4 regions of the Agrobacterium sp. 22-226-1 genome follow, and region 4 is predicted to be linked to each of the others. Evidence: predicted binding sites of a transcription regulator. Region 4 holds the regulator's gene; each other region holds the start of a gene.
The links. Region 4 encodes PhoB, which activates phosphate uptake and scavenging genes when phosphate is short. Its sites were predicted from a motif close to TGTCATNNANCTGTCAT; they were not measured.
Positions count from the first base shown of each region.

Region 1: the regulator PhoB is predicted to act here: its motif matches at 2,863-2,879, upstream of ACQZ5K_RS07660 (LTA synthase family protein).
Region 2: the regulator PhoB is predicted to act here: its motif matches at 1,216-1,232, upstream of ACQZ5K_RS09870 (ceramide glucosyltransferase).
Region 3: the regulator PhoB is predicted to act here: its motif matches at 1,865-1,881, upstream of ACQZ5K_RS16860 (DapH/DapD/GlmU-related protein).

Region 1 is NZ_JBNWCP010000003.1:387,175-392,420, forward strand. Features, by position in the region: gene ACQZ5K_RS07650 (IS110 family RNA-guided transposase) at 1-926, shown strand, start outside; gene ACQZ5K_RS07655 (NAD+ synthase) at 1,036-2,715, opposite strand; gene ACQZ5K_RS07660 (LTA synthase family protein) at 2,939-4,879, shown strand; gene ACQZ5K_RS07665 (DUF1003 domain-containing protein) at 4,997-5,246, shown strand, end outside.
Region 2 is NZ_JBNWCP010000004.1:363,035-368,280, reverse strand. Features, by position in the region: gene ACQZ5K_RS09885 (DUF192 domain-containing protein) at 1-313, shown strand, start outside; gene ACQZ5K_RS09880 (BON domain-containing protein) at 374-622, opposite strand; gene ACQZ5K_RS09875 (DUF982 domain-containing protein) at 836-1,105, shown strand; gene ACQZ5K_RS09870 (ceramide glucosyltransferase) at 1,318-2,460, shown strand; tRNA gene ACQZ5K_RS09865 (tRNA-Pro) at 2,514-2,590, opposite strand; gene ACQZ5K_RS09860 (ETC complex I subunit) at 2,857-3,162, shown strand; tRNA gene ACQZ5K_RS09855 (tRNA-Arg) at 3,211-3,287, shown strand; gene ACQZ5K_RS09850 (hypothetical protein) at 3,420-4,046, opposite strand; gene ACQZ5K_RS09845 (hypothetical protein) at 4,248-4,403, opposite strand; gene ACQZ5K_RS09840 (efflux RND transporter periplasmic adaptor subunit) at 4,642-5,246, shown strand, end outside.
Region 3 is NZ_JBNWCP010000009.1:138,344-143,589, forward strand. Features, by position in the region: gene ppx (exopolyphosphatase) at 1-1,148, shown strand, start outside; gene ACQZ5K_RS16860 (DapH/DapD/GlmU-related protein) at 1,194-1,826, opposite strand; gene ACQZ5K_RS16865 (hypothetical protein) at 1,978-2,325, opposite strand; gene ACQZ5K_RS16870 (YunG family protein) at 2,500-2,847, opposite strand; gene ACQZ5K_RS16875 (esterase-like activity of phytase family protein) at 2,972-4,330, opposite strand; gene ACQZ5K_RS16880 (adenylate/guanylate cyclase domain-containing protein) at 4,484-5,246, opposite strand, start outside.
Region 4 is NZ_JBNWCP010000001.1:354,755-360,000, forward strand. Features, by position in the region: gene pstA (phosphate ABC transporter permease PstA) at 1-1,222, shown strand, start outside; gene pstB (phosphate ABC transporter ATP-binding protein PstB) at 1,237-2,052, shown strand; gene phoU (phosphate signaling complex protein PhoU) at 2,149-2,874, shown strand; gene phoB (phosphate regulon transcriptional regulator PhoB) at 2,905-3,588, shown strand; gene ACQZ5K_RS01780 (GcrA family cell cycle regulator) at 3,958-4,491, opposite strand; gene ACQZ5K_RS01785 (acetylornithine transaminase) at 4,923-5,246, shown strand, end outside.

The DNA of each region.
Region 1 (5,246 bases), on a different contig from region 4:
ATATTATCGTTGGTATTGACGTTTCGAAGGCCCGTCTGGATGTGGCGTTCGCAGCATCGGGCACGGCGTTCGTCGTCGAGAACAGCCATGCCGGGATCGACGATCTGGTACAGCGTCTCAAAGAGGTGCATGCCGATATCGTCGCACTGGAAGCTACAGGCGGCTTCGAGACGCTGGCCGTGGCACGGCTTTCGTCTGCCGGATTTTCGGTGATTGTGGTCAATCCGGCGCAGGTGCGTGCCTATGCCAATGCCATCGGTCGCCGGGCCAAGACCGACGCGGTCGATGCGGCGGTGATTGCCGCTTTCGTGTCTGCCACCAAGCCACAGATCCGGCCTTTGCGTGATCAGCAAACCCAGCTTTTGTCGGCGCTTGTCGACCGCAGGCGGCAGATCGTGCAGATGATTGTGGCCGAAGAGAACCGGTTACGCATGGCGCTGGAGAAATCGACCCGCAAAAGCATTCAGCGCCTGCTTGCCGCCCTGCGCCGGGAGGTGGACAGCATCGATGCGGAAATGGACGATCACATCCGCAAATCCCCCCTGTGGCGTGTGCGCGAGGCGCTGCTGACCTCCGTGCCTGGTGTGGGGCCTGCAACGGCACGCACATTGCTTGCCGAAATGCCGGAACTGGGCAGTCTCGACCGGCGTCAAATCGCCTCGCTGGCGGGCCTTGCTCCCTGGACCCGGCAATCGGGCAAATGGAAGGGCAAAAGCTTCATCGGTGGCGGAAGGGGCAAGGTCCGGGCGGTGTTGTTCATGGCAGCGCTGGTGGCCGCACGGTACAATCCAGTCCTCAAGGCCTTTCGCGATCGTCTCGTGGAAGCCGGAAAGCCGAAAATCCTCGCTACCGTCGCAACCATGCGAAAGCTTCTGACAATGCTTAACGCCATCATCAGAGACAACAAACCATGGCAAAACGCTTGACATCAAAGACAGTCGCTCATCCGACCCTTCGGGCCACCTTCTCCCCGGCGGGGAGAAGAAACGAGCGGCAACGCCGGGCAAAACATCCGCTATCAGCGTCTTCCTTCAATCACCGATCCCGGAACCGGTTGGTGATCGGATAACGCCGGTCACGCCCAAAGTTCTTCTTGGTGATCTTCACGCCCGGCGCCGATTGCCGGCGCTTGTATTCGGCGAGATAAAGCAGATGCTCCACCCGGTGCACCGTCGCCACATCATGGCCGCGAGCCAGAATTTCCTCAACCGACATTTCCTTCTCGACGAGGCATTCCAGAATATCGTCCAGCACCGGATAGGGCGGCAGCGAATCCTGGTCGGTCTGGTTGGGGCGCAATTCGGCCGAGGGCGCCTTGGAGATGATATTGGCCGGGATCACCTCGCCGGAAGGGCCGAGCGCGCCCGGCGGCACATGGGCGTTGCGCCAGCTGGAAATGGCATAGACCTGCATCTTGTAGAGGTCCTTGATGGGGTTGAAACCGCCATTCATATCGCCGTAGAGCGTGGCATAACCCACTGACATTTCCGACTTGTTGCCCGTCGTCACCACCATCGAGCCAAACTTGTTCGAGACGGCCATCAAGATGGTGCCGCGCGTGCGGCTCTGCAGGTTTTCCTCGGTAATGCCCTCTTCCGTGCCCTCGAAGAGATCGGAAAGCGCCGAGAGGAAACCCTCCACCGGCTCTGAAATCGGCACGATGTCGTAACGGCAGCCCAGCGCTTTCGCGCAATCGGCCGCATCCTTCAGCGATTCTTCCGAGGTATAACGGTAAGGCAGCATGATGCAGCGCACCCGCTCCTCGCCCAGCGCGTCGACGGCAAGGGCGGCACAGATGGCCGAATCGATACCGCCGGAAAGGCCGAGAACCACGCTCTTGAAGCCGTTCTTGTTGACGTAATCGCGGAAGCCCAGCATGCAGGCGCGATAGTCCGCCTCCTCGCCTTCGGGAATCTTCGAGAAAGGTCCGCTGTCGCAATGCCAGCCGTCTGCCGTGCGTTTCCAGTCGGTGACGGCAAGTGTTGCCTCGAACTGGCTCATCTGGAAGGCAAGCGTCTTATCGGCATTGAAGCCGAAGCTCGCGCCGTCGAACACCAGCTCGTCCTGCCCGCCCAGCTGGTTGGCGAAAACGAGCGGCAGGCCGCTTTCGATAACCTGCCGCAGCGCCACCTGATGGCGCACATCCAGCTTGCCGCGATAATAGGGCGAACCGTTCGGCACCAGCAGGATTTCCGCCCCGCTTTCGGCCAGCGTCTCGCAGACACCCATATCGTTCCAGATTTCCTCACAGATCGGAATACCGATCCTGACCCCACGGAAATTATAGGGACCGGAAATTGAGCCCTCGGCGAAAACACGCTTCTCGTCGAATTCGCCGTAATTCGGCAGGTCGATCTTGTCGCGCAGCGCGATGATCTTGCCGCCATCCAGAAGCGCCACAGAATTATGCCGGCCCGTCTCACCCTGCCGCGGAAAACCGATGACGATGCCCGGCCCGCCATCGGCAGTTTCCGCCGCCAGCTCTTCCACGGCCTTCAGGCATGCTTTCAGGAAAGCCGGCTTCAGCACCAGATCTTCCGGCGGATAGCCGGATATGAACAGCTCGGTCAGAAGCAGAAGATCGGCGCCCTGCGTCGCCGCATCGGCCCTTGCCTCGCGCGCCTTGGCGAGATTGCCCGCCACGTCGCCAACGGTGGGATTGAACTGCCCGACGGCAATCCGGAGATGGTTCTGGATATCGTGTCTGTCGCTCATAGCTTTTCAATACCGCGCCCGTGGCCGCTCCGCAACGCGGCAATTGCATGGCGACGCCCGTTACGCATGGCAGGCGCGCGTTCACGCTAAGGTTATCGCCGCACCGGCCAGACTCTTCAAAGTTCATGTCGCGTTCATCGCGCTTATGTGACAGTTACATGACACTTTTGCGACACCCGATTCACCTCCCCCGGATCGGCCGTGCCGCCTGCAATACCGGAGTATGGGTTTGAGAGATTCGGCGCCAAAAACAACGGCTTCCGAAAAGGCTGGTTTCGTCTTTTCGCCTGCATGGACAAGGAGCCTTTCCAAGCTTTCGGGCATCGCCTATCCGCTTGCCAATCTGACGGTCGCGTCCGTCGTGCTGGTCGTGGCGCTGGAGTGGATCGCCCGCGGCTCGCTCACGGATGTCGGCGCTTTCCTCACCTCCTCCGCCCGCCCCGGCATGACCACCATTGCCGCCGTGCTCGCCCTTCTCGTGGCGCTGGATGCCCTTCTTGGCAGGCGTTACCTGTCGCTGATCGCGCTTGCGCCGCTCTGCGCGCTGACGGGGCTGATTTCGGCGCAGAAACAGACCTATCTTTCCGATCCGCTTTATCCTTCGGACCTGCTGTTCGGCCGGCAGATCCTCGAGCTTCTGCCGACCATGCTGAAGGCCCAGCCGATGACGGCAGCCCTCGTCGCCCTCGGCATCTGCGCCACGATTGCAGCACTTACGGGCCTCTGGCTGCTGGCGCGCCGCCATTCACCGGGCTTGAGCTGGCGCGAACGCGCCGCTGGTCTCGCGCTGGCGCTGCCGCTTCTTGCCGGCCTTGCCTCGCTTATGGACTATTCACATTATTCCTGGGTGCGCGATCGCCTCAACATCATTCCCATGATGTGGGACCAGCAGGAAAATTACCGCCATAACGGCTTCCTGATGGCCTTCGCCTTCAATATTCCGATGGCCAATGTCTCGGCGCCGCAGGGTTACGGCGAAAACACCATTGCCGACCTGACCTCCGAGCCCGCCGCCTTCGCCGCCAACAAGGACGATTACCCCGATGTCATCATGCTGATGAGCGAATCGCTGTGGGATCCGACGCGGCTGAAAAATGTGAAGCTCTCCGCCGATCCCATGCCGACGATCCGCGCCAAACAATCCGGCAATGTATTTTCCCCGGAATTCGGCGGCATGACGGCGAATGTGGAATTCGAGGCGCTGACCGGCTTTTCCAACGCCTTCCTGCCCTATGGCAGCATTCCCTATCAGCAATATATCCGTCGCCCGGTGCCCTCGCTCGCCAGCTTCTTCCGTGGCGAAGGTTATTCCGCCATCGCCATGCACCCGTTCCAGGAATGGTTCTGGAACCGCAAGCAGGTCTACGCGAATTTCGGCTTCGAGGAATTTCGTTCCGAAGAGACGCTGCCAGCCATGGAAAAACGCGGCAACTTCGCCTCCGACGATGCGCTGATGGACGAGATCATGGCGACGGCCGAAAAGGCGCAGAACCCGCTCTTCCTCTTCGCCGTCACCCTTCAGGGACACGGTCCCTACGAGGCGACCCGTTACGCCGAAAACACCATCGGCATCGAAGGCGATCTTTCCGCCTCGGCCTCGCAGGCGCTGGCCACCTATTCCCAAGGGGTGGCGGAAGCTGACGAAGCGCTGCTGAAACTGATGCGCTGGGCGAAGAAGCGCGACCGTGAAACCATCGTCGTCCTTTTCGGCGACCATCTGCCGCCGCTCGGCCAGACCTTCGTGGAAAGCGGCTACATGCCGGGCATGGTGGCCAGCCGCCGCGCGCCGCTGGAGGTGATGAAGAAGGAACACGAGACGCCGCTCGTCGTCTGGTCCTCAAAGAAGGGCGTGCGCAAGAATATCGGCACAATCAGCCCGGCGCTTTTGCCCTTTCACGTGCTGAAAACGGCGGGCTTCTCCGATCCATTCTACACCGGCACGCTGGGCGAAGTGCAGCAGGCCTTTTCCGTCATCGACCGGCATATGCTGGTGACGACCGACGGCAAGGCCCTGCCCGACTGGTCGATCGCGCCCAATGCCGTTCCCGACGTGGTGCGCGATTACCGCCTGCTGCAATTCGACATGATGTTCGGCCAGCAATATGGCCGCGAGCGCTTCTTCCCCGGTTTCAACTGGCTGCACGAGGGCACGCCATCGGTCTGATGTTTTTCGGCGGGGACGCCTGAACCGCATGGCGGTGGAAATCGTTTGAATTCCACCGCCATGCGGGTTTATCTCGAGATAACATCCGCATCGCCCCATCAGAACCGGAGACACACCGTGTCAGATATCTCCGACTATATCGTTTCGCATTTCAAGCGTTCCTCTCGCGAAATCGGCGAAGTGGAGCGGCGCATTCTGGAACTGTCGCACCAGAAGAAGCTGGTTTCGAGCGACACCAATGCGGAATTTTCCGCTGGCGCCAGTCTCGGCGACAGGTTGGCCGATAATATCGCCAGGGTCGGCGGCTCCTGGGGTTTCATCCTCGGTTTCTGCTTTTTCCTGATCTTCTGGGCTATCATCAACACCA
Region 2 (5,246 bases), on a different contig from region 4:
CGCCCAGCGCGAACAGGGCCTGATGTTCCGCAAGAACATGCCGCTTGAAAACGGCATGCTGTTCGACTTCGGTGAACCGCGTGACGTCGCCATGTGGATGCGGAACACGCTTATTCCGCTCGACATGCTTTTCATTGGCCGTGACGGCCGTATTACCCATATTCACGAAAACGCGGTTCCGCATTCGGAAGCGATCATCAGCTCCCGCGGGCCAGTAAAATTTGTGCTTGAACTGAATGGCGGCACTGCGAAGCGCTATGGCATCAAGCCGGGCGATATGGTTCGCAGCGCGCAAATCGGCAACCGGAAATAACGTTGCCGCGTTATTGCGTCTGAATGAGCCGGACGAGGTTTCGCCCGGCTGGCGCAATATTCAGTAGACCGGCTCGATATGGCTCAGAATCCGGCAATTGGAAATGGAAGCGGCAAGGTTGATGGCAATGTCGATCGCTTCGACCGAATCGGCCGTGCCTTCCAGATAGATCACATCATTTTCGACAGTTGCCGAAATGCGCGACTTCTCGAGACCCGATTCGAAAGCCAGAGCCGACGTGATTGCCTGGCATACGCCGGCCATGCGGTCTCCGAAGAAGCTTTCCTGAATGCCTGACAAATTGAACATATTCGTTCTCCTTCTTATGGACATAACAACGCCCTGAGGGCGGTTTTGTTCATCTCCGGTTCATCTATTTGTTCATCTTCCATTCATCTTGGAAAATTGGAACCCCCTGATCGATCACATTTTAGGTGATCGGGAACCATTTCGTGAGGCGGGCATTTCGCGCATGGGAGTGTGAAAGGCCTTCAAGGCAGGTAAAACAGGGAGGAAAATGACATGCTGATTAACAGAACGGAGCCGTGTCACCACGCCTCGTGGATGAAGCCGGTGGCGATCCACCTGCCGCTGTGCGTCGCCGTTGAAATCTACAGCCCGCTGGTGGCGCTGGACATGCTGATGTACCGTTGGCCCGAGGAACATGGGCCGGAATATGAAGAGGCGCGCAGGAACTGCCTCGATGCCATCGCCGGCAGGTGCGACATCGAGAAAGCACGGGAATCGTTTCTCATCGCAAGCAGTCATGCCCATATCCTGAACGTCCACTAAAATTCATCGACGGTCATGACGATTGGGCCCTTCCATGCGGAGGGCTTTTCTTTTGCGCGTGGCTTCTGCGACGTTTCCATGCACGGCGCAGCCTGCACACCGGCCGATGATGACATGTAACTGTCACGCAAACGTTATAATCGGCAGAGACGAATTCCATGGAATCGATTGGCGCGCAGACCGCCAAAAGCTTGGGAGTGGAACTGGCCAGCATGGAAACTGTCTTTGCCCTTTGCGCAATTCTGCTCCTCGGCTTCAATCTTCTCGGCATCGTTCTGGCCGGCTGGCGACTGACGAGGCGGGACACGGAAAACGATCTCGTCCGGCAAAAGCCGCCTGTCTCGCTCGTGGTGCCGCTGCGTGGCGTGGAGAACTTCACGCCCCTGACGCTGTCGCGCGCCTTTGAACTCAACTGGCCCGATTATGAGCTGCTGTTCTGCGTCGCCGATGAGTTCGATCCGGTGATCGAAGAAGTTCGCAAAGCGCAAGCCGCCTTCCCCTCGGTTTCCATGCAATTGCTCATTGGCGATGACCGCATCAGCGCCAATCCGAAACTGAACAATTGCGTCAAGGGCTGGCGGGCCGCCCGGCATGAGTGGGTAATTCTGGCCGATTCGAACGTGCTGATGCCGAAATCCTATATTGCGACCATGATGTCAGCCTGGCGGCAGGATAGCGGGCTCGTCTGCTCGCCGCCGCTCGGGTCAAGGCCTGCGGGTTTCTGGGCGCATGTCGAATGCGCCTTCCTCAACGGCTCGCAGGGCCGCTGGCAATATGCGGCGGAAGCGATCGGCATGGGTTTCGCACAGGGCAAGTCGATGTTGTGGAACAAGCCGTTTCTGGAGGACAATGGCGGCATTCGCGCGCTGGCCGCTGAAATCGCCGAAGACGCCGCTTCGACGAAGCTGGTGCGAAGCGCCGGCCGCAAGGTGCATCTGGTCTGCGCCCCCTTCGAACAGCCTCTCGGCCAGCGCCATGCCGGCGAGATCTGGTCGCGCCAGACCCGCTGGGCGCGGCTGCGACGCGTGACCTTCCCGCAATATTTCGCGCCGGAAATCCTCACCGGCGCGCTTCCCCCGCTCCTCTTCGCGCTCGCCGCCGCCGCCATGATGGATGTAAACCTCGCCGCTACCGCCTTTGCCGTCCTTGCCCTCATGTATGTGCCGGAACTTGCGCTCGCGGCCCTCAACCGCTGGCCGATATCGCTCCATACGCTGCCGGCAATGATCACCCGGGACATGATCATGCCCATCGTCTGGGCGCGAAGCTGGATCGGCAGCGCGGTGGCATGGCGCGGCAATGTCATGACGATCGGCACGGCGGAGAGCACTCTGGCCGGTCCGTCCGCGGAATAAATCACAGCTATTTGGAAGAAGTTACGCCGGAAAGCTGATGTTTTGCTTTAAAATGGTCGGAGTGGAGAGATTCGAACTCCCGACCCTCTGGTCCCAAACCAGATGCGCTACCAGACTGCGCTACACTCCGCCGAGGCGATGGCTGGGGAATACACGGTTCACCCGCAGTCCGCAACAGGGAAATTCATCTTTGTTCAGCCACGGCCCCGATGAGCAAAACGTAACCTCGAAACGGCGGCGCAGGATCGGACGGCAAGGGGATAATCGTCTTGACTCTCACCTGAAGTCAGTCCATTTCAAATTCAACGTTCCTGACACGATTTGGTTATTCTATTCAGGTACGTGATGAATAATTCGGGGTGTTGCGCCCCGCTGTCCAACCGGAGCAGTTTCGACATGTCTGCGAAGATTTACCGCCCTGCAAAAACCGCCATGCAATCCGGCAAGGCGAAGACCAATGTCTGGGTTCTGGAATTCGACGCCGAGGTTCCGCGCAAGATCGATCCGATCATGGGCTACACCTCCAGTTCCGACATGAAGCAGCAGCTCAAGCTGACATTCGAGACGCAGGAACAGGCCGAAGCCTATGCCCAGCGCAAGGGCATCGAATACCGCGTCATCCAGCCGAAGGAAGCGACCCGCAAGGTGGTTTCCTACACCGACAATTTCCGTTTCAACCGCACCCAGCCCTGGACGCACTGAAACACGACGATGAAAGTTTTTGCCGGAGTATCGATTGCCCGGCATGACGGCCCCTTAGCTCAACTGGATAGAGCAACTGCCTTCTAAGCAGTAGGTCGCAGGTTCGAGTCCTGCAGGGGTCGCCATCTTTTCTGCAACGCCAGATACGTCCGGATTATCTCAAGGACTCCAAAACTTAGCGTCTGGCGCCTCTGGACTCATTCGGTTTGCAATCAGCCCCTTATGAGGGGGTCCGGCACCCGTCGCAAGGGTGAGGATCAGCTACGCTTCGCTAACAGATTTGGCGCGGCTGCCACAGCCAGTCCCAATGCGGCGGAGATGAAGCCGATAAAGTCGGAGATCGTTTTCAACTCACCTTCGAAACCCATCCCCTGCAGCAATAGGCTTGTTCCGTAAAATAGGGGCAAGACGAACCCAAAGACAGTTATCAGGAATAACGCAACTCTCTGGACAGCCAGCGTCGTCTGACGCGTTGGTTCCCACCGAAGCAGCAGGATGATGACGGCCAGAGCAGAAATGCTCAAGAAAACGTCGATCACCAACTGAGCGTTCACGTTTATCAGGCTGTCATTCGTCCAGAAGTTTATTCCGGAGACAGATACGAGAAGAAAAAACACGATCGAAACCACGATCGCCTCTGTCTTGCTGGACATGCCTGGGTCAAAGACGAGAGCTCCGCAGACGATGCCTACGGTCACGGACAACGGCAAGAGAAGCACTCGCCCCCATTCTCCCGTATTCGTGTTTTTGGTCACACCGGATACGGTTGGGGCAATTGCGTCTAAGAACCACCAGCCGACCCCAACACCTAACAGGCTAAGCACCATAAACGCGCCGAGACTTACCAAAACTCCCACTGTGATAGCCCAAACCGCCCGCCCCATTTTGTCCCCCCGACCGTGGCGCTACTGCTATGCCGAACAATACCGTGGAATCGATCAAGATTAAATGACCGTGCTGAGGCGGCTCTATTCAATGACCGAAGATAACTGGCGGCATCAATTGTCGCAAAGCGCCCAGATGCAGGAGGTGACTGCGCTTCCGGTCGTGCAGATTCGCGGTTCATGCGCTCTCGAAAGACGCGCTCACCCCTGCCCCATCAACGTGAAATACCCCCACGCCGCCACAAAAAACGCAATGACAGCCACAATCGTCAGCGCCTTCTTCGCTTTCGGCCCTAGCGGTTCGCGTGGTTTTTTCGGCGGCACCGGTTTGCGGAACTTCACCACGTTGTCGTTCATTTCATCATCGTCCTGAATGTCGCTGCTGAAACCTCTGCCGCATCGGTGGCATCGGTCTTTCCAATTCCTATCTCTAGCAGACCAGAACTATCATAAATATTACCAAGTTTTCACTTCACCCTTGAGGCAAGCTATGTCACTTCCCACAATCAGAGGAATACAACGGCGACAGATGGACGGACAAACCGGAGAGCGGCGACAACCCTCTGTGGTATTTTGAACTTTGCGGGTGACGAGAATGAATGACGCCAATACGAGTGGTCGCGATACACAAAACAGCCAGCCCGATCTGCGCGAGATTCTGGGAACGAACAGAAACGGCCGCAAGAAAAAGTCGCGTCGCTATCTCTATGCCGCAGCAGCCATTGTGCTGATTGGCGGCGGCCTTGGTTATTATTATCAGTCACGCGCGGCAGGTGTCGCTTATAGCTACACCACGGAAGCGGCGCGTCAGGGCGATCTCTCGGTCATCGTCACCTCCACCGGCTCGGTTCAGCCGACGGATCAGGTCGATATATCGAGCGAACTCTCCGGCACCGTGCGCAAGGTCAACGTCACCTATAACAGCCCGGTCAAGGCGGGAGACGTATTGGCGGAACTGGATACAAACAAGCTCGAAGCCGACGTGCAGAGCGCCCGCGCCAAGCTTGCCTCCGCCAAGGCCAATGTGCTGAAGGCGCGCGCCGATCTCGGTTCGGCTAAAACCTCCATGGAGCGCCTGAAATCGCTGGTGCAGAACCGGGTCTCCAGCCAGCAGGATCTGGACGCCGCGCAGTTCACCCATGATGCGGCTGCCGCGACGCTTGAAGTCAATGAGGCGACTGTGCTTTCGGCGGAAGCGGA
Region 3 (5,246 bases), on a different contig from region 4:
TTTATTCCGCCTATGGCGTGATCAGCGGTTTCCATGATCCAGACGGCATCGCCGGTGACCTCGGCGGCGGTTCGCTCGAACTCATCGACATCAAGGGCAAGAGCTGCGGCGAGGGCATCACCCTGCCGCTCGGCGGCCTGCGACTGTCGGAGCAGTCGGACGGCTCGCTGGAAAAAGCGGCGACGATTGCCAGAAAACACGTCAAATCCTTCGCCAAGCTTCTGGCGGCTGGTGAGGGGCGCACCTTTTACGCGGTGGGCGGCACCTGGCGAAACATCGCCAAGCTGCATATGGAGATATCGGGCTATCCGCTGCATATGATGCAGGGCTACGAATTGCCGCTGGAGGAAATGCTGAATTTTCTCGAAGAGGTCATCGTCTCCCGGGATAGCAAGGACCCGGCCTGGCAGGCGGTCTCCAAGAACCGCCGCTCGCTTCTGCCCTTCGGCGCCATCGCCATGCGCGAAGTTCTGAAAATGATGAAGCCGGCCAGGATCGCCTTCTCGGCACAGGGCGTGCGCGAAGGTTATCTCTATTCGCTGTTGACTGAAGAAGAACGGGATTCCGATCCGCTGCTGGTCGCCGCCGATGAACTTGCCATTCTGCGCGCCCGCTCGCCGGAACATGCGCGCGAACTGGCGGACTGGAGCGGCCGCACCTTCCCGGTCTTCGGCGTTGACGAGACCGAAGAGGAGAGCCGTTACCGGCAGGCGGCCTGCCTTCTCGCCGATATCAGCTGGCGCGCCCATCCCGATTATCGCGGATTGCAGGCGCTCAACATCATCGCCCATTCTTCCTTCGTGGCGATCACCCATCCCGGCCGCGCCTATATTGCGCTCGCCAATTATTATCGCTTCGAAGGTCTGAACGACAACGGCACCACACAGCCGCTCGCCGCCATGGCGGGCGACCGGTTGCAGGAGCTTGGTAAATTGCTCGGCGGCTTGCTGCGCGTCGTCTATCTCTTCTCGGCCTCGATGCCGGGCGTCGTCGACCACCTCAAATTCCGCAAATCCGGCAATCCCGATCTCGATCTGGAATTCGTCGTGCCGCACGATTATTGCGATTTCGCCGGCGAGCGACTGGACGGGCGTTTGCAGCAACTGGCGAAGCTGACGGGCAAGCGGCTGGCGTTCGTGTTCGAATAACGAACGGCGCGTTTCTGTTTCGCGACAGGACGGTTCTTGCGTCCGCTAGGACCAGCGCTCGCAAAAGGCTTCTATGTCGCTCGACTGAAAGTCTGAAAGCCGCGCCATGATAGTTTCGAATGGCCAGTCCCACCATGCGATTGATGCAAGCTTTTCCGCGATGGGTCGCGAAAATCGTTCGCGAATGATCTTTGCGGGAACGCCGCCGACGATGGTGTAGGGCGGCACGTCTCTGGTGACGACCGCGCCGGCGGCGAGCACTGCCCCGTCTCCAACCGTGACACCCGGCAAGACGATAACGCCGTGACCGATCCAGACATCGTGACCGATGACGGCGCGGTCCTCCCTGCGCCGGTCGAAAAAGGCGTTATCGCGCACGGCATCCGCAGAATAATATTCAGGGCAATAGCTGAAACGGTGCATGGATGGCCGGTCCATCGGATGGTTCGGAGCGCCTATCCTGACCTCTGCGGCGATGGCGCAGAATTTTCCGATCGTTGCATCGCCCACCATGCAACGGGGGCCAAGATAGGAGTAATTGCCGAGGTCGGCATTGTGCAGGGAGGTGTCAGCCAGAATTTCGCAGCATTCGCCGATATCGGAATCTCTTATGCGCGCCGTCGCATGGATGACGGTCTCTGCGATTTTCGGGCGCTTGATCTGTACGGTCGAATCCATTCCAGCCTCCCGGATTTGCGCCTGCTTAACCGGCGATGATGAAGGTGCTGTGACGTGGAATGGCCATAGGGGCCGGGCCGGGCCTCCTTTCTAAAACGCAGATCACGCGCGATACCGCGTGACGCGAAATCCTGTCGTCACTCGGAATGTATCACTTGCCGGGGACATCCGCCGCGGCAGGCGTTTTCTTCCAATAGTGGTCGGATATGTTTTGCGCGTTCCGAATGATGTGGCCGGCAATTTCGGGGTCTCCGCCCTCGAAGGTTTTCGGGTCGGCTCCGCATAACATCAGGAAGAGCTGCTGATGGGCGACAGCGGCAAAATAGTCGTGGGGCGGCGGCTGCATGTCTGAATCGACGGCCCGGAATGCCTCAGTGACCTCTTTGCTGGCACGCTCGAGCGCTGCGTGAATGGTGGCCATCATCGCTGCTTCCGTGCGCTCCAATATGTCCTGTACCTGTCGTTCCGCCGGTGTCAGGACCGGACAACTCTCACTCATCGAATATCTCTCCTGTCGGTGCAACCATTCCAGCGGGCGATATTATCGCAAGGATTGTGTCCGCTTTGCAGGAAAGATTGACATCGTGGTCCTGAAACGCAACACCCTGGCTGGCCACCGTGCCGCGATGCGCGGATCGAAACGGCAATGGGCTGGCACTATTTTGCTAACGGCTCAGCTGTGCCCGAGCGCCTTGCGGATGCAGGCGCTGAGATAGGCATATTGCAGCGGCGTTATCGTCGCCATGGCTTCCGTGCGGCTGGCAAGCCTGTCCTGATAACCGACCGGAATATCGAACTGGCTGAAGGTAAAATCCCAGCGGGTGCCTTCGACGATATTGTAAAAATGGTCGGCACCGCTGACAGCGGTTTTGGCAAGCTCGCCGCCGAAAATATCCTGCACCACCAGCGCGGTGACGCTGCCTTGCCCCTTGGCAGGGTTTTCGCGCGACCAGAGGCCGCTCGTCTCGCCCGACCAGCTTTTCTTCAGGGCGTAATAAAGTCTTTCTGCATGGTCCTGCATGAAACGTCTTCTTTTCCGCTAGCTCTGGAAAATCGGAACGGAGCGCCATGCAGACATTTGTGTCTGCCGGGCGCTCCGTCCGGATCATTCGCGGCCGTCAAAGCAAGTGACAGCAGCCGTGGTCTTACTTCGCCTCGAGCAGGTCCTTGACGTCCAGCAGGACGAATTCGTTGTCGTCAGCCTTGTCCAGCGCATGGCCGGCCGAGAAGGGCAGGTTGTTGTCGTTGCCGACGATGATATGGGTGGCATCGACGCGGTCGACATTCTCGATGGTGACGAAAGGCATGTCGTAATAGCCGTTGCCGCCGCCCTGACGCTTCTTGTTATCCGGGTCGGAAATCTTCATCAGGTCGATATAGCCGATCTTGCGGGCGGCCTTGCCGACATTGGCGTCGTTGAATTCGATCTTGTAGATGCGCTTCAGCTTGGCAGGGCGGGCGAAGCAGTCCGCAGCCGCAGCCTTGGGGTCGGCGCAGGCCTTGTCGGCCGTGCCGGCGCCGTTGTCGCGCTCAATGACGAGGGCGGTGGTGTCATCCAGCATGTTGAAGTCGCCGATTGCCTCGCCGCCTTCCGCCAGCGGATAAAGCCAGCTGCGGCCGGTCCACGCCTTCTTGGCGGTGTCGAGTTCGATGATGCGCAGCGCGGTCGCGCCGTCTTCGGTTTTTTCCACCTGGCCGTCGGCCATGTAGAGCGGGCCTTCCAGCAGGCCATAGAGCTTCGAACCGTCCTTGGAGAGTGCCATGCCCTCATAACCGCCGGAACGCTTCAGGTTGAAAGCGGGCATTTTCTGCGTGGGATTGCCGGGCAGGGCAAGAGCCGGATGGTCGGGAGATTTCACCTCGATGTCGCCGGCCTTGGTCGAGATCACATCGGTCAGCTTGCCGTCGCGGGTGAATTTCAGAATGTAGGGGCCGAATTCTTCGCCGACCCAGAAACCGTCAGCGACCGGCTGAATGGATTCGACGTCGAAATCCGCACCCGTCAGATAACGCTTGCTCGAACCTTCCAGAACGATGGGGAAGGGCGCCTTCATGTCGGGATCGGAGAGGAACACGGTTTCAAGCGCGTTGACCTTGCCGGCGTCCCAGTCGAACTTCAGATGGTGAAGCATCAGCATGGCGTCACTGGAATTGAGCTTGGAACCGAAACCGTTGTCGGAAAGGCTCCAGAAGCTGCCGTCCGGCATCGCCCTGATGCCGGAAAAGCCCTGCATCGGCTGGCCGTTGAACGGCATGGAAAGGCCGGTCAGGCGCACGCCGTCCTTGCCGGGCACGGTGCCGAGGCCCTCGGCGCGCTTGCGGTCGGCCGTGGTGAATTTGGCGGAGGTCTTGAGGTGCTCCGGCGCATCGGCAGGTGCGGCGATCATGGTGTTGGCAGGCAGAATGGCGTGCGAAACGAGCTTTGCCGGAAACTCCTTTTCCGCCGCATGCGCCGCGGCGGCGAGCGCGAGAACCGCGAAAGGTGCAAAAAGAATGTGCTTCATGATGGAGACCCCTCTCAATACCTGTTGAAGACAGGATTGACGCGATAGGGTGGTCGCATGACAGGCAGGTGATTGCCGTTTGAAGCTTTGATGAATTTTGATGACGGCCATCGTCGGCAGATGGGCCGCACGGCTTTTTTCCGCCGATTGCCCTTATGCGGCGGGCGCCTGGTATTGGCTGAGCGTGCAGACGCCCAGCGTCTGGCCACGGCCCTTCACCGCATGTTCGCCCAGATATTCGCTGCGCACGCCCTTCGGAAGCACCAGCTGATGGGCAAGGTCAGCGGAAATCAGCACCGGGTGGCCGAGCATCTTGCTCAGCGATTCGAGCCGCGACGTTGTGTTCACCGTATCGCCGAAATAGGTGATCTTGTGGTGATCGACGCCGATTTCCGCGGTGATGACCGGCCCGCCATGAATGGCGAAGCGCAGGCGCGGCACCTCGCCGAAGCGGGAAAGCCACATGTCGCGGGTGTTTTCGATGGTCGCCTGAATTTCGAAGACGCAGCGCACGCAGGCCGCCCGCCTTATCGCCATGTGATAGGGCCAGGTGATGATGGCGGCGTCGCCGATATAGTCGTCGATGACGCCGCCGTGTTTTCTGACCGGTGCGGCATAACTTGCAAAAATTTCACCGAGAAATTCCTGGGCCTTCAGGTCGCCATGGGTTTCGGCGAAGGAGGTGGAGCCGACGAGATCGATGAAGATGAAGACGCGGTCTTCGCTGACCGGCCGGCGATAACGCCCCAGGATGAGGTCGATGAAGATATCGCGGCCGAGAAGCTCGCGCACCCGCATGATGAAGACGATGATGCCGCAGACAATGAGGGTGAAGATCAGCGTCTGCACCTCGGCATGGACGGCGCGCTTCCAGGTGCCTGGAAATATCCCGCTCAACCACAGGATCGTGCCGCCA
Region 4 (5,246 bases):
CCGTGCCTACGGCATGGCAGCGATTTCCTTCGGCCTCATCTTCCTCTTCCTGCTGCTTTTCTCGGTGGTTTCCAAGGGTTACACCGCTTTCCAGCAGACGATGATCACCGTTCCAGTTGAGTTTTCGGAACAGATCATCGATCCGAAAAATGAGCGCGCCATAAATCCCACTAAGCTGATGACGGCCAATTATCCCGTCATCGCCCGCGATGCGGTCGCCAAGGTCCTGGGTGTTGCGCCGACGGACCGCGCCGGCCTTCGCGCCGTCAATCTCCTGATTTCCGACAGCGTGCGCACGCAGCTTCGCGACATCGTCGTTGCCGATCCCGCCGTTATCGGCACCACGCGCACCGTCACGCTGCTGGCGTCGGGCGACGTCGACAGCGCCTTCAAGGGCCAAGTCGACCTGACGGCGGATGAAGCCAATCGCCGTATCTCGAACCAGCAGCTCGGCTGGATGAACCAGCTCGCCGAAAGCGGCCAGCTCGGCAAACATTTCAATACCGGCATCTTCGTCAACGGCGCGTCGAGCCGTCCGGAAGCGGCGGGTGTCGGCGTGGCGCTGATCGGCTCCTTCTACATGATGCTGATCGTGCTGGTGCTGTCATTGCCGATCGGCGTCGCGGCCTCCATCTATCTCGAGGAATTCGCCCCGAAGAACCGTCTGACGGATCTTATCGAGGTGAATATCAACAATCTCGCGGCCGTTCCTTCGATTGTCTACGGTCTGCTCGGCCTCTCGGTCTTCATCAACTTCATGGGCTTTCCGCGCTCGGCCTCGCTGGTCGGCGGCCTCGTCCTGACGCTGATGACCCTGCCGACGATCATCATCGCGACCCGCGCTGCCCTGAAGGCCGTGCCGCCGTCAATCCGCGCCGCCGCCCTCGGCCTCGGCGCTTCCAAGATGCAGACGATCTTCCACCATGTGCTGCCGCTCGCCATGCCCGGCATTCTGACCGGCACCATCATCGGCCTCGCCCACGCGCTGGGCGAAACGGCGCCGCTGCTCCTGATCGGCATGGTGGCATTCGTAGCGAATTACCCGACAACGCCGATGGATCCGTCCACGGCCCTGCCGGTGCAGATTTACATGTGGGCGAACGAAGCCGAGCGCGCCTTTGTCGAAAGGACATCCGGCGCTATCATCATCCTGCTTCTGTTCCTCATCGTCATGAATGTTGGCGCAATCCTGTTGCGTCGCCGCTTCGAACGGCGCTGGTAGAAGGAGCTTGAGCAATGAACATGTTGTCGGAAGCAGCAGTTGAAAAGGCGCTGGACAAGAAAATGAATGAAGTCTCATACAAGATGATCGGCAAGGACGTTTCGGTTTATTACGGCGAAAAGCGCGCGCTTTACGACGTGAACCTCAACGTTCGGGAAAATACGGTGACCGCGCTTATCGGCCCGTCCGGCTGCGGCAAATCCACCTTCCTGCGTACCCTGAACCGTATGAACGACACGATTGACGGTTGCCGGGTCACCGGCAAGATCACGCTCGACACCGACGATATCTACGATCAGGCGATTGACGTCGTGGAATTGCGCGCCCGCGTCGGCATGGTGTTCCAGAAGCCGAATCCCTTCCCGAAGTCGATCTACGAAAACATTTCCTACGGCCCGCGCATCCATGGTCTCGCCCGCAACAAGGCGGATATGGACCAGATCGTCGAGCAGAGCCTGCAGAAGGCGGGTCTCTGGAACGAGGTTAAGGATCGTCTGCACGAATCCGGCACCGGTCTTTCCGGCGGTCAGCAGCAGCGTCTGTGCATCGCACGCGCAGTTGCCGTCAGCCCGGAAGTGATCCTGATGGACGAGCCCTGCTCGGCTCTCGACCCTATCGCGACCGCAAAGGTCGAAGAATTGATCCACGAGCTGCGCACCAATTACACCATCGTCATCGTCACGCACTCCATGCAGCAGGCGGCGCGTGTTTCCCAGCGCACGGCCATGTTCCATCTTGGTCATCTTGTCGAGGAAAACGAAACCGACAAGATGTTCACCAATCCGGATGACCAGCGCACGCAGGATTACATCATGGGCCGCTTCGGCTGATCCCGGCCGGCGCTTTATCGAAACCGTACAAGACTGGTGCTTCTGCCGTGCCCGCTTCCGGGTACGCGCATGCAGGCCAAGCCGGAGGACTAGACCATGACACAGACAACGACCCATTCGCACATCGTTTCCGTTTATGACGATGAATTGAAGTTTCTGACGCGCCGCATCGCCGAAATGGGCGGTCTTGCGGAGCAGATGTGCGCCGACGCCGTGCGTGCGCTCGTCAATTCCGATGCCGCGCTCGCCCAGAAGGTCATTTCCGACGATGCGATCCTCGACCACGCCGAGCGCGAGATCGGCGACAAGGCCATCGTCACCATCGCCAAACGCCAGCCGATGGCGGCAGACCTTCGCGAGATCATTGGCACGCTGCGTATCGCCGCTGACCTTGAGCGTGTCGGCGACCTTGGCAAGAACACCGCCAAGCGTGTGATTGCGGTTGCCGGCACCGGCGTGCCGCGCAAGCTTGCCCGTGGCATCGAACACCTGTCGGAACTGGCGCTGGTGCAGCTCAAGGAAGTGCTGGACGTCTATTCCACGCGTTCCGCCGAGAAGGCCAATGCCATTCGCGAGCGCGACGAGGAAATCGACGCCATGTACACGTCGCTCTTCCGTGAGCTTCTGACCTATATGATGGAAGATCCGCGCAATATCACCACCTGCACGCATCTCCTGTTCTGCGCCAAGAACATCGAGCGTATCGGCGACCACGCCACCAATATCGCCGAGACGATCTATTACATGACCACCGGCAGCCAACCGGAGGGCGAACGTCCGAAGGACGACAGTTCCAACACGCTCGGTTCGGTGACCGAGTAACAGACAGGCAACGGCTTGCGGAGTTAGTATATGGTGCCCAAGATTGCAGTTGTGGAAGACGAGGAAGCGCTGAGCGTCCTGCTTCGTTACAATCTCGAGGCTGAGGGATATGACGTCGACACGATACCCCGTGGAGACGAGGCAGAAATCAGGCTGCAGGAACGTATTCCGGACCTCCTTATCCTGGATTGGATGCTTCCCGGCGTTTCCGGTATCGAACTGTGCCGTCGGCTCAGGATGCGGCCGGAAACCGAGCGCCTGCCCATCATCATGCTGACGGCGCGCGGCGAAGAAAGCGAACGGGTTCGCGGTCTTGCCACCGGCGCGGACGATTATGTCGTCAAGCCGTTTTCGACGCCGGAACTCATGGCCCGCGTCAAGGCCATGCTGCGTCGGGCCCGCCCCGAGGTTCTGTCTTCGGTGCTGAAATGCGGGGATATCGAACTGGATCGTGAGACCCATCGCGTTCACCGCAAGAGCCGCGAAGTACGCCTCGGCCCGACGGAATTCCGCTTGCTGGAATTCCTGATGACCTCTCCCGGCCGGGTGTTTTCCCGCTCGCAGTTGCTGGATGGCGTCTGGGGTCACGATATCTATGTGGATGAACGTACCGTCGACGTGCATGTCGGACGTCTGCGCAAGGCGCTCAATTTTTCGCACATGCAGGATGTCATCCGCACCGTGCGCGGCGCCGGATATTCAATGGAAGCCTGAGAAAACCGAAACCGATGGTTTCACCCGGGATAAATTCCCCCCAAATCAGAAGGAACGGTGTCGGGCCTTTCGATTTTGAACCTTCCGCACATGCGTATCCTTGTTCTTTTGAAGGCGATAGAAGGTCCGCTGAAAGCCGGATTGCGCGGTGAAACCTGACGGGAGGAGGGCGCGGCACGTCGCCGACAAATTCTGAGCATTTGCCGCAAGGGCCCATCGCGGCTTCACATCCGGAGAATGCGCAAGAACAGGGATTGGGAGCGCCTCTTAAACAACGTGGGCTCCGCGTTTGAACCACTTTGGATTCCGCCATAAAAAAACGGGCCCGAAGGCCCGTAGTTTTTGAGTGTCGAATGCGTGCCGCAACACTCAAGCCTTGCGACGCTCGCTTACCGGCTGGTAGGCAAGCTTTGCATGGAACTTGCAATAGGGCGAAGATTCCAGTGCTTCACAACCGCAGAAATGGAAATCATCCTTCAGCGGATCGCCGACCGGCCACTTGCAGGTGCGCTCCGTCAGTTCCGTCAGCGTCAGGCGGCGGGAAATCGGCGTAACGACATTTTTGGAGGGAACGTAATCGAGAACTTCGGCGGTCTCGATATCGATCTCCTCGTGCAGCGCCGTTGCCGCGCTCGAGCGGTTCAAGGCGCGTGCAGGTGCTGCGCTGACGCGGGTCGCGAAATTCGTCGCGCGCGGGGCAGGGGCAGCGGTGCGCTTGGGCGCGGAACGCGCCGAAGTAACCGGGCCGCCGGCCTTCACGCGTCCCGGCAGGTTGAGGCGATGGACCTTGCCGATGACGGCATTGCGGCTCACGCCGCCCAGCTGCGCTGCTATCTGGCTGGCGCTAAGCCCCTCGGACCACAATTTCTTGAGTTTTTCGACTCGTTCGTCTGTCCAGTTCATGCCGCTTCTCCGCTTGTCGCGTATAATGTCGGCAGAATCCCTCTCCGCCTCGCGGGCGTGCCGCGAGCGTGGTTTCTGCCTGATTTTTGGTGACTAGTTCCGCCGCAATGCAGTCTAGTAATTAGCGATTAACCTAGTGCCACGCAGACTCCGTGGCAAGAGTCGCGGGAATCATCTCGAATCGATTTTCCGGTTTTCCCCAACTTGCTGGCGAGTTGAGTCTGAAAGGCAACACCTTGGGCCTCATCCGCCGCCACCTACTAGGGCTTGAGAAGCCCGGGAAACGCGGACTTTTGTTGACATCGGCAGGCGAAGTGACAATAGTGCCCCTGCCGCCGCGAGGCGGCATTTTTGATTTTCAGGCAAGGGATAACCCCGAAAGCCTATTGACAACCGTCTGACAGCGCATCCGCGCAAGGAGTGATACAGCCATGGCCGAAGCCGCCGCGCCATTGTTCGATACGTTTGCAAGAGCCCCCCTGCGCTTCGAGCGAGGCGAGGGCGTCTGGCTGTTCACGGAAAGCGGCGAACGATATCTGGATTTTGCAGCCGGCGTCGCGGTCAACTCGCTGGGCCACGCCCATCCGCACCTCGTTGAGGCGATCAAGACCCAGGCCGAGAAGGTCTGGCACGTCTCGAACCTTTATGAAGTGCCGGGCCAGGAAAAGCTCGCAAAGCGCCTGACGGAAGCGACATTCGCAGACAAGGTCTTCTTCACCAATTCCGGCGCGGAAGCGCTGGAATGCGCGATCAAG